4 regions of the Vibrio aquimaris genome follow, and region 3 is predicted to be linked to each of the others. Evidence: predicted binding sites of a transcription regulator. Region 3 holds the regulator's gene; each other region holds the start of a gene.

Region 1 (4,204 bases), 1.3 Mb from region 3:
CCAGGGGCTAGACTTCCAGCTGATGGAAAACTGATGGGGCAAGCCGCCAGTTTTGATGAAAGTGCGTTAACCGGTGAATCAATACCTGTTGAACGTATTGAAAATGATTCAGTGATGGCAGGCGCAGTAGTGGTTGATAAAGTGGTGCGCTTTGAGATCACCTCTAAGCAAGGGGAAAATGCTATTGATCGAATTTTGCATCTTATTGAGGAAGCAGAATCGCGTAAAGCGCCACTAGAGCGCTTTCTCGATAAGTTTAGCCGTTGGTATACGCCCTTAATGATGTTGGTATCTTTAGTTGTTATTCTTGTACCGCCGCTATTTTTTGCTCAGCCTTGGGAAACCTGGGTTTATCGAGGGCTCGCTTTACTGCTTATCGCTTGTCCGTGTGCTCTGGTGATCTCCACACCTGCAGCCATTACATCTGGGCTTGCAGCTGGCGCTAAACGAGGTGCTTTAATCAAAGGCGGCGCAGCACTTGAGCAGCTGGGTAAAATAGAAACCGTTGCCTTTGATAAAACGGGCACTCTGACAATGGGAAAACCAGAAGTCACAGATATCATTACCATGGGTCATGTTGAAGGAGCAGAGCTTCTGCGCAATATTGCTGCCATTGAAGTTGGCTCTACCCACCCACTTGCTGTGTCACTGGTGAATAAAGCCAAATCGTCTGGCATCGAGATCCCTGAGGCAGATGACAAACAAGCGCTAATAGGTCTTGGTGTGCGTGGTTTGGTTAATGGAGTTGAATATCAGGCAATCGCACCAAGCAAAATCGGTTTTGTATTGTCGAGTGATGTTGCCGAGGATGTGCGTAAGCTGGAACAGCAGGGCAAAACAGTGGTGGTGGCGATTAAAGGGGATAATACAGTTATTGGCCTCATTGCTTGGCAAGATACCTTGAGAGAAGACTCGTCGGATGCCGTTCGGGCGCTTAAGAATCTTGGCGTTAATGCAATTATGCTGACCGGAGACAATGCTCGCAGTGCAAAGGCCATTAGCTCATTGATAGATATCGACTACAAAGCCGGATTGCTACCACAAGATAAAGTGACGTATGTTGAGAGTTTGTCATCAACAGCAAATGTAGCCATGGTTGGTGATGGCATCAACGATGCACCTGCGATGAAAGCATCCAGTATTGGTATTGCTATGGGTGGAGGAACAGATGTGGCACTTGAGACTGCGGACGCCGCCCTAACTCATAACCGCTTGGTCGAGTTGGCTAGCATGATCGAGTTGTCTCGAGCAACACTCAACAATATACGTCAGAACATTGCTCTTGCACTGGGGCTCAAGGGTATCTTTCTTGTTACCAGCTTGCTTGGTATTACCGGACTTTGGGTGGCTGTTCTCGCTGATAGTGGCGCAACTGCGATCGTGACCCTTAATGCACTCAGGCTACTTAAGTTTAAGCCACAAACATAGGTGTTTAGTCACACAACCAAGCCTGAGAGTTATTCTCAGGCTTTTTTATGTAATTTAGGCACTAATAGACAATAAAGTGTGATGCAAAACGATTTTATTTGCAAAGAAGATATTTGGTTATCAATTATTTGTGATTTAAATCACCATTAAAGTTGGCTCAGTTGGATACATTATGCCCTGTACCCAACCAAATAAATAAAACGAAAAGATAGGCAACGCCACCTATTTCGTTATGAAAGGAGCTATTTTATGTCTCAAGCTGTATTCCATCTAGGAGTCACTCAAGACGATCTTGCTGATGCCAAGCTAGCAATTATTCCAGGTGATCCTGCTCGCGTTCAAAAAATTGCTGAACAAATGGATAATCCTGTGTTTTTGGCCAGTCATCGTGAGTACACACTTTACCGTGCCGAGCTTGATGGCAAACCCGTTATTGTTTGCTCTACTGGTATTGGTGGTCCTTCAACCTCTATCGCGGTTGAAGAGTTGGCTCAGCTTGGTATCAATACTTTCTTACGTGTTGGTACTACTGGTGCTATCCAACCACATGTGAAGGTGGGAGACATGATAGTATCCACAGCTTCAGTTCGCTTAGATGGTGCCAGCTTGCACTTTGCTCCAATGGAATTTCCAGCAGTGGCTGACTTTGAGGTTGCGACGGCAATGAAAGCTGCGGTTGAAGAGTCTGGTGCTAAAGTTCATATGGGCGTGACCGCCTCTAGTGATACTTTTTATCCTGGGCAAGAGCGCTATGATACCTTCTCTGGCCGCGTAGTGAGGCGTTTTCAAGGCTCAATGAAAGAATGGCAAGATATGGGTGTTCTGAATTTTGAGATGGAATCAGCGACGTTACTGACAATGTGTGCAAGCTCTGGCCTGAAAGCAGGCTGTGTAGCAGGAGTCATTATCAACCGTTCTCAAAAAGAAACCCCCGATCACTCAACCCTGAAAGAAACGGAAGCTCGTTCAATTAAAGTGGTTGTTGAGGCCGCGCGTAAGATGCTTTGATACAAGATTAATATCGATAAGGATCTTCTATAGAGGGGCTAGAGAAGATCTTTATTATTATAGGTTTATTTTCATAGCAGAATCCTGCTCAATTTATTTTTTTCCGCGGAGCTAAATATTTTATTGGTCGACAGTGCAGCAGAAAGCCTCTTTGCGGTCGTGTCCAGCGTTGGATACAATGGTACGTTTTTTGACTAGTATGATTGCCGTAAGTAATGCCATTAATGAAAGAATGGTAATTAAAGTGTCTTCTTTGGGCTGAACCTGTGAACACAATAAACTCACCAGGCTCCAGAAACCAATACATATACAACCTTGTAGCGCAGCCGCATAACCTGAGTAATAATCAGCGAATATTCTCAAAGAGCTAGCCATGGCATTAATAAAAAATAGCCCACAAAAAATGGCCATGAGACATAAATAGATAGCGATATCTATTCCTGATTGAGGTAGTATCCATTGTTTGGTCAAAAAAGCTATAGCCAGTATCGTATTAGCCCAAATTGAAAAAGATATAATACCTTCCTCGGAGTAGAATTTTAGTAATAATAGATTGCTAATTGCAGCAAAGGCATAACAGCAACCCATAGTGAGAGTAAATAACCCATATTCATATGTGGAATATTTAAAATCATTTTGAAAGATATATGGAGACAGAAGGTGTGCTATTACCATTTCCCCCCAAAATAAAGTCATTAGTACTGTCAGTGTAGTGAATTTAGTATTAGTAAGTATACGCCTAAAAATTAATATTCGCCTTTTTTTGTTAATCTTATTATTCTGAACTTTTTGTTTTTTTAGTTTTATTGTAAATAACAAAATAATTAATTGGTAGAAAAATAAAATGACGAAAATATGTTTCCATGAATAGTAAGACGAAATTGTAGCTCCTATATAAGGAGCAATAATTGGTGTTATAGAGTAGAAGAATTCGAAACATAGAAACCCATAAGTAAGCTGTTTTCCTTTATAATTATCCATTAATATAGGTGTTGCTAAGATTGAAGTGCTTAAGCCAACTCCTTGTAAAGTACGCCCTATTAAAAAATTTATTGGGTTTTGAATAAAAATTATCAGGGCAGTGCCTATTAAGCTTACGCACAAGCCCGTAATGATTATATTTCTTCGGCCTAGTTGTTCAGATAAAACGCCTGCTAATAGTAAAAATATCGCATTAGCCCCAAGATATAGGATAAGTGATGAATTAGCTGCAAGATAACTCATATTCAAAGCTTCTTGTATTTCAGGGAGAGCAACTAAATAAATATCGACAAACACTTGGTAAGCAATACCAACTAAAACAGCAACTAACAAAGGGGTTATACGTGACATAGTAATTACTTTACCTTCATCTCTCTGTAGCGTTCCTGTAAAAAGCTATGTGCAGTATGATGTTCGGAAAGTTTGCACTCTTCTTTTGGGTGAACACAAAATGCAAGAGAAATTCGCTCTTCATGTGAATTAGAGGGTTGTATTACTCTGTGATAAAAAGAAGGGTAGAAATCTTTGGTACGCATTGCAAGCATATCACCAGAATTTATTACGATACTATTGGGCATATATGGAACTGGTGTCCACTTACCATCTCTGGTTTTAGCTTCTAAGCCTGCACTAGATACATTAGGTAGTAGAGTAATTAGATTAATATCCGCGTGTGATTCAGCTCTTTGTGCACCAGATTTTGCATCGTCGGAAAAGCTATCTAACGGTGGATAGTAATTCATTCTAAATAACGTTTGTGGTGAGTCTTTTGCCATACTGTCTAGTG
Region 2 (4,204 bases), 400 kb from region 3:
AGCTTAATGAAAGTTAGCGACAAGATTGCCGATCTTAATGTCGGACGTTTCCAAGACTGGAATGAGGAATTTACAACGGGTAATGCTCGTCAAGCGATTTTGGCTTTTAAGGGTGATGTGTATACTGGATTAGATGCACAAACACTTTCTGACGATGATTTTGACTATGCCCAAAAGCACTTAAGAATGCTATCTGGATTGTATGGGTTACTTAAACCCCTCGATCTAATGCAGCCTTATCGATTGGAGATGGGCACTAAGCTCGCGAATAGCAAAGGAAGTAATCTCTATCAATTCTGGGGTAATGTGATAACCGATAAGCTAAACGCGGCTATTGTAGATCAGGGTGATAATGTGCTAATAAACTTAGCTTCAAATGAATACTTTAAGGCAGTTAAACCAAAATTACTCGATGCTCAAGTGGTGACGCCGATATTTAAAGACTGTAAAAGTGGCCAGTATAAGGTCATCAGCTTCTATGCTAAAAAGGCACGCGGTATGATGGCAAGATATATTATCGAAAATCGCATTGATAGTGTGGCAAAACTGACAGACTTTGATGTTGCGGGTTATTATTTTGTTGAGCAAGAGTCATCCCCAACAGAGTTGGTCTTTAAGCGAGAAGAGCAATAAAGGTTTTTAGCTATGTATGCTTGGCTCAAAAATTGGATTGTACGTTATGATTCATGGTGTGAGTCTATGGGCCTTGTTGAAGCGAATCGACGCCGCTGTGTTTTTTATCGTAATGACTCTAATGACCAAGCATCTAATTCGACACACAAGGCGCAATGATAATGCGCCTTTTTGATACCCACTGCCATTTTGATTTCGATGTTTTTGCAGATGACTTTGCCTGTCAGCTTGAGTTGGCTCAGACTCAAGGTGTAGAGAGGATAATGATTCCCTCTATTGGCCCATCAAACTGGGATAAGTTGCTTGCAATGTCGGCTGAATATGCGGGTATATATACAGCATTAGGCATGCACCCTTATTTTCTTACCGACAATAGTGTTTATCACCTTACCGATTTACAGAAACAAACAGAGGCCCATCTTAATCACTTTCGAGCGATTGGTGAATGTGGCTTAGATGCTATGGTTGATGTTGACCATGACATACAAGGTAAAGTATTTAATGCACAAATCGCATTGGCAAATGACCTTCAATTACCTTTAATCCTTCACAGCAGAAAAACGCATAATGAAGTCCTTCAGCTGTTAAAACAGCATAAGTTTACTTTTGGAGGTGTGTTGCATGGTTTTTCTGGCAGCTATCAACAGGCGATGCAATTTATCGAACTTGGCTTTTATATTGGTATAGGTGGAGTTATCACTTACCCTCGTGCGAGAAAAACTCGCCAGACGGCAGCGAATTTACCTCTTGAATGGATAGTGCTGGAGACAGATGCTCCAGATATGCCGCTTATGGGGTATCAAGGAAAACCTAATCACCCCGCAATGTTATCTCAAGTCTTGTCTTGTTTGACTCTTCTGCGTGATACAGATGAGCGATCTGTCGCACAAATTACATGGAAAAATGCCAATCGGGTCTTTAAAGTTTGTGAATAGAATCTAAGTACAATGTTATTTATATGATTTAACATACTTCAAATAGAGATCCATGTCACATAAATGAGTGAGCGCATGATGAATCTTATTAGAAACTGTGAAGAATACATTACTTTATGTGTGGCCGGATGAGTATAATTGCCCCCGCTTTATAGCTCCATAATTGTAACACGCCAACAAACAACATATAAGGAAGTCATAAACTATGAGCCTGTTTATGAGCCTAGTCGGTATGCTAGTTCTACTTGCCATTGCAGTAGCGTTATCTAGTAACCGTAAAGCTATTAATTTTAGAACAGTGGGTGGCGCATTCGCTATTCAATTTGCACTCGGTGCATTTATTCTATACATACCTTGGGGTCAGGAATTGCTAAAGGGCTTTTCTGACGGTGTTTCAGATGTTATCGCATATGGTAACAAGGGTTCTGAGTTTATCTTTGGTGGCTTAGTCTCTGGTAAGATGTTTGAAGTTTTCGGTGGTGGCGGTTTCGTCTTCGCTTTCCGTGTTCTTCCTACACTAATCTTCTTCTCTGCATTTATTTCTGTTTTGTACTACATCGGTATTATGCAGTGGGTAATTAAAATCCTTGGTGGTGCTCTACAAAAGGTGTTGGGTACTTCACGTTCAGAGTCTATGTCCGCGGCAGCAAACATTTTTGTCGGTCAAACCGAAGCTCCTCTAGTCGTTCGCCCATTCATTCCTAAAATGACTCAATCAGAGCTATTTGCTGTAATGTGTGGAGGTCTAGCCTCTGTTGCCGGTGGTGTACTTGCTGGCTATGCATCTATGGGGGTTCCGATCGAGTATCTAGTCGCAGCATCCTTTATGGCAGCGCCGGGTGGTTTGCTGTTTGCAAAGATCATCATGCCAGAAACTGATAAGCCTAATGAAAGCTTTGATGGTGATATTGATGGTGCAGAAGACAAGCCTTCTAACGTCATTGATGCCGCCGCTGGTGGTGCAGCTGTAGGTTTACAGTTGGCACTGAATGTTGGTGCCATGCTACTTGCTTTCGTTGGCCTTATTGCGCTTGTTAACGGTATCTTGGGTGGCGTTGGTGGTTGGTTTGGAATGCCTGAGCTGACGCTAGAGTTAATCCTTGGTTATGTTTTCTCTCCACTTGCATTCCTTATTGGCGTTCCATGGGAAGAAGCAACGATTGCGGGATCATTTATTGGTCAAAAATTGGTAGTAAATGAGTTTGTTGCCTATTTAAACTTTGCTCCGCTTTTGGGTGATTCAGCAGAAATCGTGCTGTCTGAGAAAACTAAGGCAATCATTTCATTTGCACTGTGTGGTTTTGCAAATCTGTCTTCGATTGCAATCTTGCTAGGCGGCTTGGGTGGAATTGCACCTCAGCGTCGCTCTGATATCGCTCGTATGGGGATGAAAGCAGTTGCTGCGGGTACACTGTCAAACCTAATGGCTGCAACGATTGCAGGCTTCTGCTTAACCTTATCTGGTATGTAATAAGACCAACTCGTTAAAGTGAATAAAAAACCCGCGATAAAGCGGGTTTTTTATTGGTTAGGCTTCACTGCTTAACTCATTTAGTCGCTTGTTCTTAAGGCTGAAACTAGTTTGAGATCCAAACCGTTTGCGTTTTATAAGTGGCTATCGTTATGGGTTAAGCCCGGGTATTGTGACTATATGAGAGTGTTGTAGCTGGCAGAAAATTTTAGTTTTGCGTTTATAGAAACCACACTCTGACTTTTCCATTAAGCCAAAAATAAACATTGTTCGGAGATAGGAATGAGCGATTTAAAAGACGCGGCTTTAAGGGCGCTTAAATTGATGGATCTTACTACACTAAATGATGATGATACCGATGAAAAAGTCATCAAGCTGTGCCGCGAGGCTAAGTCAAAAGTTGGTAATACGGCAGCGATCTGTATCTATCCTCGCTTTATCCCCGTAGCCAAAAAAACACTTAAAGAACAAGGTACACCCAATATTAAAATTGCGACTGTGACTAACTTCCCGCATGGAAACCCTGATATCAGTATTGCCGTGGCAGAGACTAAAGCTGCAATCGCTTATGGTGCTGATGAAGTTGATGTGGTCTTTCCATATCGTGCACTGATGGCAGGTGACGAAGAAGTAGGCTTTGAACTTGTAAAGCAGTGCAAGCAAGCCTGTGGTGATATTTTGCTCAAAGTGATTATTGAAACCGGTGAACTTAAACAAGAAGCATTGATAAAAAAGGCTTCAGAGATATCAATCAATGCTGGCGCTGACTTTATTAAAACATCGACGGGCAAGGTGCCGGTCAATGCTACGCCTGAATATGCTCGAATGATGTTGGAAGTGATTCGTGATATGAAGGTCGCCTCCACTGTTGGTTTTAAGCCTGCTGGTGGAGTGCGCACTGCGGAAGATGCTGCCGCTTATTTGGCCATGGCGGATGAAATATTGGGTGAACATTGGGTCGATGCACGTCACTACCGCTTCGGAGCCTCGAGTCTTTTGACCAATCTTCTTCATACATTAGAAGTGACAAAAGAAACCGCTGATCCTGCAGCTTATTGAGATCGATAGATCTTAATCTTGTCAATTTAGCGGTAAGTGTTTACTTGCCGCTGCATCTAACTCATCAACCCCCAATGTATGGGAGGCTCTAATGTATTTACCCCAA
Region 3 (4,204 bases):
CTATTGCCGAACATAAAAGAAAGAGGTATTTATGATCGTTCCTTGGCAAGACATTGCCCCAGAAACTTTAGACAATTTAATCAAAGAGTTTGTCCTTAGAGAAGGCACAGATTACGGCGCTGTAGAAGCCTCATTGCAAAACAAGATAGATCAAATAAAACAACAACTTAAATCTGGTGATGCTGTCGTGGTTTTCTCTGAGCTGCATGAAAGTGTTGATATTCAACTTAAGCATAAATTTTCCTTTTAAAGCACTGCATACACTATTGTCTTTGCAAAGCATGTTATAGTGAAGTGCAACAGTGGACAGTTATTCATAGACAAGGGTTGTCATGTCAGCAAAACATCCAGTTATCGCCGTTACTGGCTCGTCAGGTGCAGGTACTACCACCACATCTGAAGCTTTTCGCAAAATGTTCAATATGATGAAGGTCAAGCCAGCTTGGGTTGAAGGAGATAGCTTTCACCGCTTTACTCGCCCCGAAATGGATGTTGAAATTCGCAAAGCTCGCGAACAGGGGCGACACATCAGCTATTTTGGCCCTCAAGCCAATGACTTCCCTGCCTTAGCTGAATTTTTCCGCAAATATGGCAATGAAGGTACAGGCAAAGTTCGACGTTATCTCCATACCTTTGACGAAGCGGTTCCCTACAATCAAATGCCCGGTACTTTTACCCCTTGGCAAGAGCTACCAGAAAGCTCTGACGTGCTGTTTTATGAAGGCTTGCATGGTGGCGTTGTCGACGGTGAAGTTAACGTCGCGCAGCATGTGGATTTTTTGATAGGCATGGTGCCTATCGTCAACCTTGAATGGATTCAAAAATTCGTGCGCGACACCCGCGACAGAGGACATTCACGAGAGGCTGTGATGGACTCAATTGTTCGCTCAATGGATGATTATCTTAATTACATCACCCCGCAGTTTTCTCGCACTCATATTAACTTCCAGCGAGTGCCTACCGTCGATACATCAAACCCACTAAACGCCAAAGGCATCCCAAGCCTTGATGAGAGTTTTGTTGTTATCCGCCTTCGGGGAATAAAAAATGTCGACTTCCCATATCTACTGGCAATGATAGATGGCTCATTTATGTCACGTCACAACACCATAGTTGTACCCGGTGGAAAGATGAGTTTTGCCGTCGAGTTGATAGTTAGGCCAATACTTCAGCAGTTGATAGAAACGGGAAAAATTGGTTAAGACTTACTTTGTATACAGGATTACTTTTGATTGCGTGATCAGGCGCACACTTTTGTACACAAAATAGCCAAGTGAAGGCGATTAAAATCAAGAAATCAATTCAAAAAAAAGATACTATTTGAAACAGAAACAAAGATGGCTTGCAGCATTTGAAAAGTGCTCTTATCCTAATAAGTCTTGATTCAAGGCTTAGCTAAAACATGGAAAGAAGCAAGCGTACCCTGCAGAGGAAGTGAGATATTATGGTTCTAGGTAAACCTCAAACTGATCCAACATTAGAATGGTTCCTTTCACACTGTCATATTCATAAGTACCCATCTAAGAGCACACTGATCCACGCTGGTGAGAAAGCGGAAACGCTTTACTACATAGTCAAAGGTTCAGTTGCGGTACTTATTAAAGACGAGGAAGGCAAGGAAATGATCCTGTCGTACCTAAACCAAGGTGACTTTATCGGTGAGCTTGGTTTGTTCGAAGAAGACCAAGAACGCACAGCGTGGGTTCGAGCAAAATCACCTTGTGAAGTGGCAGAAATTTCTTTCAAGAAATTCCGTCAGCTTATCCAAGTAAACCCTGATATCCTAATGCGCTTGTCGGCTCAAATGGCAAGTCGTTTGCAGGTAACCAGTCAAAAAGTCGGAGATCTTGCTTTCCTTGACGTAACTGGCCGTATCGCTCAGACACTGCTGAATCTTGCGAAACAACCAGATGCCATGACGCACCCTGACGGCATGCAAATCAAGATCACTCGTCAAGAGATTGGCCAAATAGTTGGCTGTTCACGCGAAACGGTTGGCCGCATCTTAAAGATGCTTGAAGAGCAAAACCTGATTTCAGCACATGGTAAAACGATCGTCGTATACGGCACTCGATAACCATTGTTCTACACATAAAGCCGAGTTCATGATTGGACTCGGTTTTTTTCTTATTTGTTAATTAGCTTGCTCTATCCTAACCTTAGTTTGAATTTCAACAGTAACTTTCAGGCAGGATGGACTCATGATTTTAAAGCTACTTTCTTCGCTGGTATTGGCTTTCAGCCTAGTTTTTTCATCAATCTCAATTGCCCAAACGACCATAATTCACCCTATCCCACGGGAAGGTTCTGAGCTAGACCAGTACGCCATCGACCTCATTCAGTTTCTTGTGGATAAATCAGGCGAAGGGATTTTGCTCCAACCTTATAAAACACCTGTTGACTCACAATCACGTAAAGTCACTCTGCTCAAAGAAGGCAAAATTACGGTAGATTGGCTAGGCGCCGATAAGACCCTTGAGCAAGAGCTACTTCCTATTCGCTACCCAGTTTTTCGAGGTCTCCTTGGCCATCGTATTTTTATCACCAATAAAACCACTGCAGCCAAACTAGGCAATATAAACAGCATAGAGGAATTGCGTAAGCTTGGTATGATACAGGGGCAAGGCTGGGCAGATGTAAAAGTCTTAAAATCCGGCGGGTTTAAAGTAAGAGAAGTGCCTAGCTTTGATAATATCTTTCGTATTGTCGATAGCGAACGTACCGATTTGTTCCCACGAGCCGTTATCGAACCCTACAGCGAAGTTACCCAGCGCAGTCAATTATCCAATCTAGTGGTTGATGACAAACTGATGCTGATTTACCGCTTTCCTATGCTGCTGTTTGTGAGCCCTAAGAACCCTGAGGTAGCAGCTACGCTCAAAAAAGCGTTCGAAGCTTCGTATCAAGATGGTTCATTTGTTGAGTTCTTTGAAAAAGCACCTCTAGTGAAAAAAACCTTCGAGCAAGCGGGTATTAAAAGTAGAAAAGCGTTTAGTATAGATAACCCCCACCTAAGCGAAGAAACGCGTTCGATCCCAGACCAATATTGGCTTAGTGTAACAGAATAGAAAAAGGCGCCTTAAATGGCGCCTTTTTATTCAGAAGTCTGTGCATCCCCACTCAAGACTCGTTATTTGTGCTCTCAAATATCTTATCAGCCGATGCAGCGACAAACCCAGGATATAATTCACCATTACTCATAGGATAGCGTTTAGCAAATTCATAAAAGCCGCCAGGGACTATCTGGGAGCCTTCTGTGAAAGATACTGGCACTTTATCTGCCATGGTCGAGGATTGCTCAAGTAACACGTCTGATGAGCCTTTGACCTCACCGCCTGATTCATTAATTGTAAACCCAGCTTGGCGCAAATGGTCATTAACCTGTTTTGCTTCATCGAACGCAGTCAGTTGATTGACACTCACAGTAAAGTGGTTGGCTCCATAGCCGTGAGCAGCAAGCCAAGCAGCGTATTCACTTTCTTTGGCAAGTTGTTGGTAATCTTCAAAACTGAGTTGCCAAAGACGGCCAGAAGATAAAAACTCAAAGCTTGTCAGTTTGCTAGTATCAATCTGATCGACCAACCTCTTGACTATGCTCTGCAATTGCGGCGAACACTCTTCTACTTTTAGCTCACTAATAAAGACTTTAGGTTGCTTAGGATCTGGGTGTTCGTAATGTTTCGCCAGCAATTTTTTCGCCTCAAATTGGTAATCTCCACATGGAGTGTAACCAACATCAATAAAGGGCTTGGCTATCGCTTCCATACCAACTGGGCTTAAATTAAAAGTTCGCAGAGCGATATGGTCGTTAATCAGGGGCTCGCTTTCTTGCAATAATTGATGAATTTTATCTGCTGAGGGGCATAAGCGCTGAATATAGTCATTCCATAACGACTGAAATAAAACATCTGGCGTCATAACGCCTCCTTGTCTAGTTTATTAGGTTGATAGTCAGCTCGCTGGCTCAGCGAGCTGACCCTTTTCGCTAAAGGTACTATGTGTACTAGTTATAACTCCACACCAGGACTCAGTGTTTCAGGTAACACGGTTTGATCGCCCTCCATCGAAGCCATTGGATAGGCACAATAATCAGCCGCATAATACGCACTTGGACGAAGGTTACCTGAAGCGCCAGGGCCGCCAAATGGCGCATCACCACTTGCCCCTGTCAGCTGGCGGTTACGATTAACAATACCTGCGCGGA
Region 4 (4,204 bases), 520 kb from region 3:
TCAACATACTCTACGTCTTCTTTTTCTGGGTTAGTATCATCAAAACGAAGATTACATTTACCCTGGTAGTCCTGAGCAATACCAAAATTTAAGCAAATTGACTTAGCATGACCTATATGCAGGTAACCATTCGGTTCCGGCGGAAAACGAGTATGTACGCTAGCATGTTTACCATCCGCTAAATCCTTATCTATGATTTGGCGGATAAAGTTCGATGGACGAGCCTCAGCTTCACTCATCTATATCACCTCAATGGTTGTAGTATTGTTCAGAAAAGTAGTCAGCAAGAAGCAATAGACATGCTCCAAGCAGTTAATGCCTAATAATCCACAATTCTTCGCCATTACACAACTACAACCTAGTGTAAATTGGCAAATATTGATTCATTTTTACCAATTAAGCGTAAAACAACCCAATTGTTCGACCGTCATACTCTACTTTGGGCCTAAAACAACAAAGCCTCCCGTAGGAGGCTCTAGAATGAGTAATCTATCTTAAGTTGGGATCACAACCGAGGACAGGTCTTCATCTTTAGGAATTTTCTTCATTTCACCTGCCACTATCTCAGCAAGTGGACCAAGAATAACTTGAACGTTATTAGCGCCCAGTTTCACTACCCCCATTGCTCCGAGGTTCTTGAGGGTAGACTCATTAATCACACTGGTATCTTTAATCGTTAAACGCAAGCGCGTGATACAAGCATCAATTGCAGTAAGATTTTCATGTCCGCCAAGGGCCTTGAGGTATTGCTTGGCAAGCTCTGATGAGCTACCTGAAGCGACAAGCTCAGAGGAATCCTCATCTTCACGACCTGGTGTTTTAAGGTTGAACTTCACAATCACAGTACGGAAAACCGCATAGTAAATACAGAAGAAGACTAAGCCTTGGGCTATCAACATATACCAATTTACAGCAAGTGGGTTTCGTGAAGAAAGAACCATGTCAACAAGGCCAGCAGAGAAGCCAAAGCCTGCGATCCATTGCATTGAAGCCGCGATATAAACCGATATCCCTGTTAATAAAGCGTGCAGTCCATAAAGCATAGGTGCAAGGAACATGAACGAAAACTCAAGCGGCTCAGTCACACCAGTAAAGAAAGAAGCAAAGGCAGCAGCAAGCATGATAGATGCAACTTTTTCTTTGTTCTTAGATTTCGATGTATGGTAAATCGCCAGCGCAGCACCCGGTAAACCAAACATCATAATAGGGAAGAACCCTGCCTGGTACATGCCAGTCACACCAACGATACCTGTGCCCTCAGCAATAGATTTTGCTCCGCCAAGGAAATTAGGAATATCGTTTATGCCTGCAACATCAAACCAGAAAACTGAGTTGAGTGCATGATGAAGACCAACTGGAATCAAAAGTCTGTTAAAAAACGCATATATACCAGCACCTAGCTCACCCATTCCTTGAATCGACTCACCAAAGCTCACCAACCCACCGTAAACCGAAGGCCAAATATACATCAAAACAAAGGCGATAAAGATACCTGCAAAAGAGGTTAAAATCGGAATCAAACGTTTACCGGAGAAAAATGCCAGCGCTTTGTGAAGCTCAACATGTGAAAAGCGATTATAGATCTCAGCTGAGACAATACCCACTAAAATACCGACAAATTGGTTGTTAACCTTGCTGAATGCAGCAGGCACGGCACTTATATCAATGCCTTGAATTTGTGACACCGCAGCGGGAGAAAGCAAAGTGGTAACCACGAGGAAACCAACAAAACCAGATAACGCAGCCGCACCATCCTTATCTTTAGACATACCATAGGCAACACCTATAGCGAAAAGCACAGACATATTGTCAATGATGGCGGAACCTGCCTTAATACAAAAAGCCGCAACTGCGCTGTTCGCTCCCCAACCGGTTGGATCTATCCAGTACCCGATACCCATCAATATTGCAGCAGCAGGGAGCGTTGCGACGGGTACCATCAACGCCTTACCTACTTTTTGGAAATATCCAAGAACATTCACTGTCAGTTCCCCCTATAGGATTTAATATTTTCTTTTATGGTATTCGGTAACTTTTTTTAGTCACCCAATTTAGTTCTTCCAGTTTATGCCTTTAATTTCGCCCTGCAAATTTAAACCTTATCAATTGTGACTATTATCACCAGATTTAAGGCTATAGAGAGGTTTTTGCTAGCAAGATCATAAAACTTATTTTACAATTCAAAAAAATGGTAATTTGAGTGACGTTTTAAGTTTACTTATCGTAAGCGCAAAAATAAAAAACGAAGGATGAATATAGATCTCAATAACGTTCTCAATGACATTGACTTAGATAAGTTTGTTTAAGCATATGACCTGCATAATCTATTGATTACCATTCATTGATTAGGATAATTTACCTCTAATTGCAGTTCACAAATAAAGTTAAAAAAACCTTATGCATATACGATCACAACAACAATGGCCAATGCATAAATTTAATTAATGAGGATTCGCTAACCATGTATGCGCTAACTAATTGTAAAATTTTCACGAGTAAGGACATTCTCATTGATCATGCCATCGTGATTAAGGATCAGCTGATTAGTGCTGTATGCCCGAGAGCGGAACTCGCTCACGATATCAAGGTCATTGATTTAAATGGCGCGAACCTAAGCCCTGGTTTTATCGATCTTCAACTCAATGGCTGTGGCGGTGTCATGTTCAATGATGCGATAAACTCTGAAACACTCGAAATCATGCATAGAGCAAATCTAAAGTCAGGATGTACTAGCTACTTACCGACGCTAATCACGTCATCTGACCAAGATATGATCCAAGCAATCAAGGCGACGAGAGAGTATCAGGCTAAATACCAGAATCAGTCTCTAGGGTTACACCTCGAAGGGCCTTATCTGAATAAAGCAAAAAACGGCATTCATAATATCGACTATATTCGCCCGTCTGATGATGAGATGATTCAGTTAATTTGCGACCATTCTGATGTCATTACTAAAGTGACGCTTGCACCTGAGCATAATGCACCCGAGCATATTCAACGTCTTAAGCAAGCTGGGATTACAGTATCAATCGGCCATTCAAATGCGACTTATTCACAAGCTCGCAAAGGTTTTGAATCAGGCATTACCTTTGCCACCCATTTATTTAATGCTATGTCGCCAATGGAAGGTCGCGAGCCTGGTGTCGTCGGGGCTATTTTCGATACACCTAGTGTGTATGCCGGTATTATTGCTGATGGGCTCCATGTTGATTATGCGAATATTAGAATTGCTCATAAAATCAAGGGGGAAAAGCTTGTATTAGTGACTGATGCCACAGCTCCTGCAGGTGCAAACATGGATTACTTTATTTTTGTCGGTAAGAAAGTATATTACCGCAATGGCAAGTGTGTTGATGAAAATGGCACACTGGGCGGCTCTGCGCTGACCATGATTGAAGCGGTTCAAAATACAGTAGAGCATGTCGGTATCGCTTTGGACGAAGCACTACGAATGGCAACATTATATCCTGCACGGGCAATAGGCGTTGACAATAAATTAGGCCTAATACGTCAAGGTATGATTGCAAACCTCGCCATTTTTGATCGTGATTTCAATGTTCAAGCGACAGTTGTTAACGGACAATATGAGCAAAGTTGAGAATGAATGGCGGACAAATAGGTAATGTAGACTTAGTAAAACAACTAAACAGCGCAGCCGTTTATCGATTAATTGATCAACAAGGCCCAATATCGAGAATCCAAGTTGCCGATGTAAGTCAACTAGCACCTGCTAGTGTGACAAAAATAACCCGTCAGTTACTCGAGCGTGGATTAATAAAAGAGGTCGCTCAGCAAGCTTCTACAGGTGGCAGGAGAGCGATATCTTTGACGACAGAGGTCGCTCCCTTCCATTCAGTCGCAATCCGCCTTGGAAGAGATTACATACAATTTAGCCTCTTCAACCTCGGTGGTGAGGAGCTACTATCAGAGTCCCAAGAGTTCTTTTACACAACACAGGACGACTTAGTCGACGGTTTGACCGCCTACCTCAGGCAATTTATCGACTCCCACCAAACCATCATAAACCAACTTATTGCGATAGGTATTATATTACCCGGACTTGTAAACCCCGAGAATGGTGTTGTTGAATACATGCCCAACATCAAAGTAGATAACCTTGCACTGGCTGACATCATAGAGCATAACTTTCACGTACAATGTTTCGTGGGTAACGATGTTCGTGGCATGGCTTTAGCCGAACACT

Evidence for each region. Region 3 encodes CRP, which controls carbon source genes, mostly activating them, when cyclic AMP is high. Its sites were predicted from a motif close to TGTGANNNNNNTCACA; they were not measured.
Region 1: a site for CRP is predicted at 1,558-1,573, ahead of udp (uridine phosphorylase). Genes of this name have one in related genera too.
Region 2: a site for CRP is predicted at 1,613-1,628, ahead of FIV01_RS11435 (NupC/NupG family nucleoside CNT transporter). Genes of this name have one in related genera too.
Region 4: a site for CRP is predicted at 2,108-2,123, ahead of nagE (N-acetylglucosamine-specific PTS transporter subunit IIBC). Genes of this name have one in related genera too.

Annotation. Positions count from the first base shown of each region.
Region 1 covers NZ_CP045350.1:1,022,056-1,026,259, forward strand. Annotated here, with positions in the region: gene FIV01_RS04860 (zinc/cadmium/mercury/lead-transporting ATPase) at 1-1,428, shown strand, start outside; gene udp (uridine phosphorylase) at 1,678-2,436, shown strand; gene FIV01_RS04870 (MFS transporter) at 2,557-3,768, opposite strand; gene FIV01_RS04875 (2OG-Fe(II) oxygenase family protein) at 3,774-4,204, opposite strand, start outside.
Region 2 covers NZ_CP045350.1:2,471,938-2,476,141, reverse strand. Annotated here, with positions in the region: gene yaaA (peroxide stress protein YaaA) at 1-633, shown strand, start outside; gene FIV01_RS20615 (hypothetical protein) at 646-792, shown strand; gene FIV01_RS11440 (TatD family hydrolase) at 795-1,568, shown strand; gene FIV01_RS11435 (NupC/NupG family nucleoside CNT transporter) at 1,774-3,039, shown strand; gene deoC (deoxyribose-phosphate aldolase) at 3,322-4,098, shown strand; gene deoA (thymidine phosphorylase) at 4,190-4,204, shown strand, end outside.
Region 3 covers NZ_CP045350.1:2,872,221-2,876,424, forward strand. Annotated here, with positions in the region: gene FIV01_RS13300 (YheU family protein) at 32-250, shown strand; gene FIV01_RS13305 (phosphoribulokinase) at 333-1,202, shown strand; gene crp (cAMP-activated global transcriptional regulator CRP) at 1,445-2,077, shown strand; gene FIV01_RS13315 (type 2 periplasmic-binding domain-containing protein) at 2,202-3,068, shown strand; gene FIV01_RS13320 (DUF1338 domain-containing protein) at 3,121-3,918, opposite strand; gene astD (succinylglutamate-semialdehyde dehydrogenase) at 4,008-4,204, opposite strand, start outside.
Region 4 covers NZ_CP045350.1:2,351,668-2,355,871, forward strand. Annotated here, with positions in the region: gene glnS (glutamine--tRNA ligase) at 1-239, opposite strand, end outside; gene nagE (N-acetylglucosamine-specific PTS transporter subunit IIBC) at 495-1,982, opposite strand; gene nagA (N-acetylglucosamine-6-phosphate deacetylase) at 2,462-3,598, shown strand; gene nagC (DNA-binding transcriptional regulator NagC) at 3,601-4,204, shown strand, end outside.